3 regions of the Paenibacillus sp. FSL R5-0519 genome follow, and region 1 is predicted to be linked to each of the others. Evidence: predicted binding sites of a transcription regulator. Region 1 holds the regulator's gene; each other region holds the start of a gene.
What was found. Region 1 encodes Rex, which represses fermentation and respiration genes when NADH is low (regulators of the CRP and FNR family bind a similar motif). Its sites were predicted from a motif close to TTGTGAAATATTTCACAA; they were not measured.
Positions count from the first base shown of each region.

Region 1 (3,220 bases):
GATCAGATGTTCCCGCTGGCTGTTGAGGTTAAGGAGCTGTGGGATCGTATGAGCGATGCCCTGTTCGGTCTTTTGCCTGAACGAAGTGATGCTTCACCGGGAGAGACAGGGCAATTTTCCCTGCGCCTCAAGGCATCTCAGAAACCAGCGAAATGGCAGGAGTTGCAGGATCTGGAGAACCAGATCTATGTGACTCTGGGCGATTTGGTTCGCAAAGGGGACAAATTGCTGCTTGAGGTGAAAGAGGATCAGGATGATTATCAATCGGATAGTCTGATTACGGACATTACAGGACTGCTGAAAGATCTGACCACATTGAAGGAGAATCTGCGATTCTTCATGCGTATGGATGATGCCAAAACGGTGTACTGGATGGAAGCCAGCGGTCAGTTCCGCAGTAAATCTCTTCAACTGTACGCCGTACCTGTCGATGTCAGTGCACAACTGAAGGATTTGTTCTTTGATAAAAAGAAAAGTGTTGTGCTTACATCGGCTACGCTCTCTGTAGATAAGTCATTCCAGTTCATGATTGAGCAGCTTGGCTTACAGGAAGCCTCTGAGAATAATCGGCTGTTAACGTCGATGCTGCCATCACCTTTTAATTATCGCGATCAGGCACTTCTAGTGATTCCGCGTGATTTCCCGAGTGTGAAAGGCAGTGTGGGTGATGCGCACTTTGTCAATATGCTGGTGCAATCACTCGCAGAGACCGCAATTGCCACTCGTGGCCGCATGATGGTTCTGTTTACTTCATACAAGATGCTGCGCCAGGTCTATGATCCGCTGAAAGAGGCACTGTCAGGTAACGACATTTCGTTGTTGGGCCAAGGTGTGGACAGTGGAAGCCGCTCCAAGTTGACTCGCAGGTTCCAGGAGGCCAAAGCCACGGTACTTCTGGGCACCAGCAGCTTCTGGGAGGGTGTAGATATCCCGGGAGAAGCACTGACCTGTCTCGCTATTGTGCGTTTGCCTTTCCAGCCGCCAAATCATCCGTTGGTTGAAGCCAAGAGTGAATTGCTCCAGGAGCAAAAGAAAAATCCATTCATGAAACTGTCTGTGCCGCAAGCGGTCATTCGTTTCAAGCAAGGATTTGGCCGATTGGTGCGAACAGCGAAGGACAGAGGTATTGTCATTGTTTATGATACACGTGTGATCGAAGCGTACTATGGCAAATTCTTTTTATATTCATTACCTGGTCCTAAAATGGAGCATATGCTCACGGAGCAGATGGTTCCACGAATTACCGAGTGGTTAGAAAAACCTTTTAATGAACAAGAATAATGGTTAATTTTGTTCGTATATCATTGCATGACACTATCGTTTGGCGTTAAACTTTATTAGATATTTCCGTATCCGATTAAAGCAGTTGCACGTAAGAACTTATAACCTAAATTACAAGGAGCATTCTGTATAAAATGTCACGCGTCTATCTTTGAGTTTATACAGAATGCTCATCTTTTCATCTATTATTTTATCGTGGCATTGGTAAGGGGGAGCAAGAATGAAATCGGATAAAATTTCGGAAGCGGTGGTACGACGTCTGCCTGTATACTTGCGCTATTTGAACGAGTTGCATCAGCGTGAGGTGGCTACTGTTTCTTCTCAAGAGCTTGGACAAAGGCTGGATCTGAATCCGGCCCAAATTCGAAAAGATCTGGCTTACTTCGGTGATTTTGGTCGAAAAGGGATCGGGTATGATGTATCCTATTTGATCGAGAAAATTCGTCACATTCTCAAAATTGATCAGCAAATTAATGTAGCTCTGGTAGGTGCGGGTAACCTGGGACAGGCCCTGTCCAACTACAACGCTTATCTGAAAGACAACATGAAGATTGTTGCTGTATTCGATGCATATGGACCGAAGATTGGTAGTCAAATCAACAGCTTGACGGTAAAACCAATGAATGAATTGACGGAAGCGGTTAAGACGGATAACATCCGCATCGGTATTATTACAGTTCCGGATACGGAAGCTCAAAATGTAGCCGATCAACTTATTGAATCGGGAATCGAAGCGATTCTTAATTTTGCACCAACCATTCTAAAAACACCGCCACATATCCGCATTCACCATGCTGACTTTACAACGGATCTGCTTAGTTTGGCCTATTACTTGGAGACTGGAAAGGACGACGAGGAAGATGACAACAAATAGATGGGTAATTCACAACGGCAAATTTGCCGTTAATGAAGGCACTACATGGAACGTGGTTCATGGATACATGGTTGTCGAGAATGACAAGATTGTGCATATTGGTGAGACATTGCCGGATGGAGACGAAAATTGTACCAAAGTGGATGGAAAAGGATTGTTCTTCCTGCCGGGTCTGATCAATACGCATGGTCATGCAGCGATGTCGTTGCTCAGAGGACACGGGGACGATCTTGCATTACAAGTATGGTTGCAGGAAAAAATGTGGCCGATGGAAGCAAAAATGACTTCTCAAGACGTATATTGGGGAACTTCGCTATCCGTGCTTGAAATGTTGAAAGGCGGAACTACAGCTTTCCTGGACATGTATGATCATATGGATCAGGTTGCCAAAGTTGTGGAACAATCCGGCGTTAGAGCAGCACTGGCACGTGGTGTAATCGGGCTGTGCTCGGAAGAAGAGCAATTGCGGAAGCTGGAGGAGTCGGCAGCGTTTGCGCGTGAGTGGAATGGACAGGCAGATGGTCGCATCACAACCGTAATCTCTCCACACGCACCATATACATGCCCTCCTGACTACATAGAGAAGCTTGTACAGGTCGCAAATGATCTTAACCTTCCTCTGCATACACATATGTCGGAAACGCTTCGTGAAGTGGAGCAGAACGTTACAGACTATGGACTGCGTCCTGTGGCACATCTGGAGAAACTGGGCTTTTTTTCCCGTCCATCCCTGGTTGCACATGCGGTGCATCTCAATGACGAAGAGATTGAAATTTTGGCCCGCCATGATGTGGCTGTATCCCATAACCCGGGAAGTAACCTGAAACTCGCTTCCGGCGTTGCGCGGGTGCCTGCGTTACTGAAAGCGGGAGTTACCGTGTCACTCGGAACCGACGGACCGGCAAGCAACAACAACCTGGATATGTTTGAAGAAATGAGACTGGCTGCATTGATCCACAAAGGTGTGTCTGGTGATCCGACTGCCGTGCCAGCGGGCGAAGCATTACTACTCGGAACTTCATATGGTGCTAAATCCATCTTCCTGAACAATACCGGAGCGCTTCA
Region 1 is NZ_CP150234.1:2,360,230-2,363,449, forward strand. It holds gene dinG (ATP-dependent DNA helicase DinG) at 1-1,281, shown strand, start outside; gene MKY73_RS10855 (redox-sensing transcriptional repressor Rex) at 1,502-2,155, shown strand; gene MKY73_RS10860 (amidohydrolase) at 2,142-3,220, shown strand, end outside.

Region 2 (3,220 bases), 670 kb from region 1:
TCTTTTTTTGGTTTTAATCAACTAGATTAATAGGTCGAACATTATGGAGAATGCACACATAAGATATACGATAATGGAAGATCGATAACCAAACACCAACCAGTGGGGGACCTGTTATGGCAGTGGGAAGGAACGGAAAATCAAATAAAGGTTCTAACAAAAAACCAAACGCTGCTAATACCCTCCTTAATGGAAGCCTTAAAGGGAAAAATCTCGAACTGATTGTAGCAGCGCTATTGGTGAGCGGAAAGTTGAGAGTGGATGCTGTCACGTTGTTTCGTGAGGCTACATTGGTTGTAGAATTGGTTGGTCAATATAAAACACTTCAAAAGGTCACACCCTCCAATTCAGACAAACTGGTACAATTCCTGGATGAAACTGGCGGCGATATGACGCTTAATGATGTTATACAGGCATTTCAACAGAGGATCAATTCTTAATTGCCAAGAAATGAGGTGCATGTCATGTCCGAGTTTGACGGAATCGGATTTGCCGAGCTATTAATTGTGCTTATTCTTGTTGTTTTATTTGCATTTGGCTCTTCTGATCTTGACGGTTTATCAAGCACACCAACAACGAGTTGACCCCCATAATCCTCTCATGGCTTACAGGTAAAAGAACAAAAAAGAAATACCAGTCCTTAAACAGGACTGGTATTTGGTCATTACAGAAATAATGGCGAGAACGCAAACCACGCCAAAATGAGTGTGAGCACAATGCAGACATTCTCTACAACGGCTCCATGTTTGGTTCCTGTACTCATCAGGTTGGCTCGTATGCGCCACTTGAGCGGTGGTAACGGACGAATGCCACGATTGGTTAATGAATCGGCCAACAAGTGCATCGCGTACGCTGTGCCTCCCGCTACCCAGATCTCTGGTCCCTGCTGCTGGGTTGTACTGTAGAGTAAACCACCCCATATCGCGGTGCCGTATAGGGTATGCGTTAATCCCCTATGCGTTAGCGTGGTGCACAGCATAAGCAGGCTACCTGCAATCAGATTCCACGGGGCAAATGCGTGTCCGTAGAACACCAAACCGAGTCCAATAGCAAACATCAACACTTTGCGAAGTGAACGCGAAGGCAGGAATGACACGAGCGCAATAAGGATTGCAAGCAGCAGGTTCCATGGTTTGGCATGAACATAAAAGTACACAAAGACAGCTGTGGGCAACAGAATCGTCTGTAAAAACCTGATCAGACTGTTAGGCAAGGCTCTGGATACCAGCAGCGAATTCGGCTCATCGATGTCAGGCAATAACGAACCAATCAGAGCAACCGTAACTGCGGGTGCAGTCACCGGCATACCAGCCAACTGAAGTACAGATAGCGAAACGCCTGTCCCGATAATCAGGTGGGATCTTCCCATCATGATGCAAAAACGTCCTTTCGAAGAAATAGGGAACATACATAGCCCACTTTTGATAGTACAACGAAACCAAAACAAGAACAATAGTTCGTATTTCTTATTTATATAAAAATAAATATCACTTTCTGTGATGGGGCTCACACTATTAAATTTATGACTCTTCTATCTTTATTAGTGAATTAAATCACATAATTTGTCGTCAACACCTTGTATAATTTCAAATATAAACCACTAAAATTGCAGGTAATGTACAGCGTCTATTCAAGGAGGCATACACACATGAACGGAAAAAAAGAGAAACTCGTTATCATTGGTAACGGTATGGCAGGAATCAGTACCGTCGAACAAATTTTGAAATTAACTACGCGATTTGATATTACCGTTTTTGGCACAGAGCACTATCCTAACTACAATCGCATTATGTTGTCATATGTACTGGAAGGCAGTAAAACACTGGATGACATCGTGCTGAATGATCTCCACTGGTATGAAGATTATGGTATTACTCTCCATACTGGAACAACTGTAGCCCGAATTGATTCGGATACACTTGAGGTCATTACAGAGGATGGAACTCGCTTTCCTTATGACAAAATTATCATTGCAACAGGCTCCAACTCCTTCATTCTCCCCGTACCGGGGCATGACAAAGAAGGTGTCGTTGGTTTCCGTGATATCGCCGATTGTAACGTCATGCTCGACGCTGCTAAACAGTACAAACGAGCGGCCGTGATCGGGGGCGGACTGCTGGGTCTTGAAGCGGCCAAAGGTCTGGTACAACTTGGCATGGAGGTTACCGTAGTACATCTGATGGAAGATCTGATGGAGCGTCAGCTCGATCCGCAAGCTTCAGCCATGTTAAAGGCCGAATTGGAGCGTCAGGGAATGCGGTTCAAAATGGGCGCACAGACTTCCGAACTGCTTGGCGGTGAACGGGTTGAAGGCATTCGTTTTGCCGATGATTCCGTACTGAATGTTGACTTTGTGGTCATGGCTGTAGGGATCAAACCGAATACAGCTGTAGCCCGTGAAAGCGGTATGGAAGTGAACCGGGGTATTGTTGTGAATGACTACATGCAGACTTCCCTTGAGAATGTCTATTCGGTTGGGGAATGTACAGAGCACCGAGGGGTATGTTACGGCCTCGTTGCCCCATTGTTCGAGCAAGGCATGATTCTCGCGAAACATATCTGCGGTGTGGAGACCGCTCCGTATGAAGGCTCTGTAGTATCAACGAAATTGAAAATTTCGGGTGTGGACGTCTTTTCAACTGGTGAATTCATCGACAGTCCTGAGCACACCATCATTTCGCATAAAGACGACTGGAAACGGACCTACAAAAAAATTCTGCTCCGCGATAATAAAATGGTTGGTGCCGTTCTATTCGGTGACATTACGGATTCTGCCGAATTGCAGAAACTGATCAAACATCAGACTGAAATGACTGAAGAACTGTATAGCTCACTTATGGGTACAGGTTGCGGCGGTCATAAGAAAACAACCTCTGTTGAAACGATGCCGGAAGACGAAATCGTCTGCGGATGTAACGGGGTCACTAAAGGAACGATTGTTGATGTCATTACCAACCAGGGCCTGACTACTGTAGATGAAATCAAAGCCTGTACGGGTGCAACCCGCTCTTGCGGTGGATGTAAGCCTGTTGTGGAACAGATTCTGCAATATGTGCTTGGAGACAGCTTCAGCAGTGGAGCCAAACAGGGAATATGCGGATGTACTTCCATGGGACGGGATGAGATTGTAGCCGAGATTCGTGCAAAGGGATTGCAATCAACCAAAGAGGTCATGCATGTACTGGGCTGGAGTCAGCCTGAGGGTTGTTCCAAATGTCGC
Region 2 is NZ_CP150234.1:1,688,732-1,691,951, reverse strand. It holds gene MKY73_RS07575 (hypothetical protein) at 117-440, shown strand; gene MKY73_RS07570 (metal-dependent hydrolase) at 665-1,372, opposite strand; gene nirB (nitrite reductase large subunit NirB) at 1,649-3,220, shown strand, end outside.
Region 2: the regulator Rex is predicted to act here: its motif matches at 1,542-1,559, upstream of nirB (nitrite reductase large subunit NirB).

Region 3 (3,220 bases), 230 kb from region 1:
TGGTTCAAAGTGCCGAACAAAGTCTACTTCGAAAAAGGGGCAACGCAGTATCTTGCCAAAATGCCTGACATCACACGTGTCGCAATAATCACGGATGCCATGATGGTGAAACTGGGATATGTGGAAAAGGTTGAACACTATCTGCGTCAACGTCAAATGCCAGTAGCGATCGAAGTATTCTCCGATGTAGAGCCAGACCCATCCACAACAACGGTAGATCGCGGAACCGAAATGATGCGCCGCTTCCAACCAGACTGCATTATTGCACTCGGCGGTGGATCACCGATGGATGCTGCGAAAGCGATGTGGTTGTTCTATGAATATCCGGACACGGACTTTAACGATCTGAAACAAAAATTCATGGATATCCGCAAACGGATCTACAAATATCCACGTCTCGGCGTAAAAGCGAAATTTGTAGCGATTCCAACGACATCCGGTACAGGTTCTGAAGTAACATCGTTCGCGGTTATCACAGATAAAAATCAAGGGAATACCAAATATCCATTGGCCGACTATGAGCTGACACCAGATGTAGCCATTGTCGATCCGGAGTTCGTATACTCCCTGCCTAGAACAGCCGTTGCGGATACAGGTATGGACGTACTGACTCACGCAATTGAAGCTTATGTATCTGTTATGGCGAATGATTACACGGATGGACTCGCGATCAAAGCCATTCAACTGGTGTTCCAATACTTGGAGAAATCGGCACTGCAAGGTGACAAACTGGCGCGTGAGAAAATGCATAATGCTTCCACCATTGCCGGTATGGCGTTTGCCAATGCATTCCTGGGCATTAACCACAGCTTGGCGCACAAATGGGGCGGTCAGTATCACACCGCACACGGACGCACCAATGCAATCCTGATGCCGCACGTTATTCGTTACAACGCGAAAAAACCGACCAAATTTGCATCGTTCCCGAAATATTCGCACTTTGTAGCGGATGAGCGGTATGCCGAGATTGCCCGGATTCTGGGATTGCCTGCACGTACGACAGAAGAAGGCGTAACCAGTCTCATCAATGCCATTCGCAAACTGAACAAAACATTGGGCATTGAAGAATCGTTCCAGGAAATCGGATTCGATGCCAAAGACTTTGAAGCACATGTGGATTATCTGGCAGACCGTGCTTTCGAAGACCAATGTACAACCGCCAATCCGAAGTTGCCGCTGGTAACTGAACTGGCTGATGTATACCGCAACGCTTTCTACGGAAAGTTTGAATAACACATCAGAATGAAGAGAGTGCCTTACGGCAAGAAGATCAGGGTTCCCCGAGAGGGGAGCCCCGATTGCCGTATATTCGCAGAAATAATACACAATGAGGAAAGGAGGTGATAAACAAGTAAGTGAGCAAACGGGAAAGTGGGCAGAAAAACGGAGAAGGCGTAGCGTCCGTTTTTCGAGAAAAGATTTGAAGATTTGTTTTGCTCCAAGTACAACGGAGCAAAAGGTTCTAAAAGAGGTGGCACGGAATCCGTGATGTGGCTGTTTGAACCAGATATTCACACGATAACGGAGGGGAGAGAAAAAACCTGAAGAAGCGAAGCGCTCGCCTTTATCACTGGATTTTCACCTTCGAAAAGGTGAATCAAAAAAATCCAGGGATAACAGTGATCGGAAGGTTATTCTCTCCACGGAGTGACCAAGTGTGAATTACCACAGGTGTTCAATGGGACACAGCGCAGGTGGAGTGAGTTAGTTCACTGACTTTGTGACAAAAATCACAGATGATGAAAGCCCCAAGACGTATACTGAAAATGTAAGAAAAACATTCATCCCGCGGTTCCGGTTCCCAAGTAGAGAGAACATGATCCGGTTTATGTGAAACAATTCACATTAATCGCGGCTCTGGGCACACAATGCTACGAATGAAGCAAGATGTTATGTGTCCAGAAATCCAAATTAGTGGAGGGATTAAGATGTCGGTGATTGAAAAAGATGTCAAACAACAAACAGGCTGGAGAAACTTTACCAAAGGAACATGGACCAAATCCGTAGATGTGAATGATTTTCTGGCACACAACTTGACTCCGTATTACGGTGATGAAGCATTTCTAGCGGGTGCAACCCAGAATACCAAAGAATTGTGGGAGATCGTATCCGATCTGACCAAAAAAGAACGGGATAACGGCGGTGTCCTTGACGTTGATGTGAACACACCAGCGACAATTGTTTCTCACCAACCAGGTTATCTGGATCAGTCCAAAGAGCAGATTGTCGGTGTTCAGACCGATGCTCCATTCAGACGTTCCATTCAACCAACAGGCGGAATCCGGATGATGATTGATGCATGTGAAGCATATGGCTTCGAATTGCCTCAAGGCGTCATTGATATATTTACGAATATTCGCAAAACACATAACCAAGGTGTATTCGATGCTTATACTTCCGATATGCGTGCAGCGCGTAAAGCAGGGATTATTACAGGACTGCCAGATGCGTATGGCCGTGGCCGGATCATCGGTGACTATCGTCGTGTAGCTTTGTACGGGGTAGACTTCCTGATCCGTAACAAAAAAGGCGAATTGAACGCACTCGAAGTTGATGTCATTGATGAAGATGTCATTCGTCTGCGGGAAGAATTGTCTGAGCAGATTCGTGCATTGCAAGAATTGAAGCAATTGGGTGATATGCACGGGTTCGATATTTCCTTGCCAGCGACAACAGCAAAAGAAGCATTCCAATGGTTGTACTTCGGTTATCTCGCTGCCATCAAAGAGCAGAACGGTGCTGCGATGTCTCTGGGACGTGTATCTTCGTTCCTGGATATCTACATTGAGCGTGATCTGCAAGAAGGCATCTTGTCCGAAGAACAGGCTCAGGAACTCGTTGACCATTTCGTAATGAAACTGCGGATCGTCAAATTCCTGCGTACACCGGATTACAACGAATTGTTCAGTGGAGACCCAACATGGGTGACGGAGTCCATCGGTGGTATGTCTGTAAATGGTGAAACACGTGTAACCAAAAACAGCTTCCGTTTCCTGCATACCCTGCACAACCTGGGACCTGCACCAGAGCCGAACCTGACTGTACTCTGGTCCACGAAGCTTCCAGAAGCTTTCAAAGATTATTGCAGCAAAGTATCCATTGAAACCAGTTCAATCCAGTACGAAAATGATGATCTGATGCGTCCAATCTATGGAGACGATTATGGTATTGCTTGCTGTGTATCGGCGATGAAGATCGGTAAACAAATGCAATTCTTCGG
Region 3 is NZ_CP150234.1:2,133,178-2,136,397, forward strand. It holds gene adhE (bifunctional acetaldehyde-CoA/alcohol dehydrogenase) at 1-1,233, shown strand, start outside; gene pflB (formate C-acetyltransferase) at 1,929-3,220, shown strand, end outside.
Region 3: the regulator Rex is predicted to act here: its motif matches at 1,829-1,846, upstream of pflB (formate C-acetyltransferase).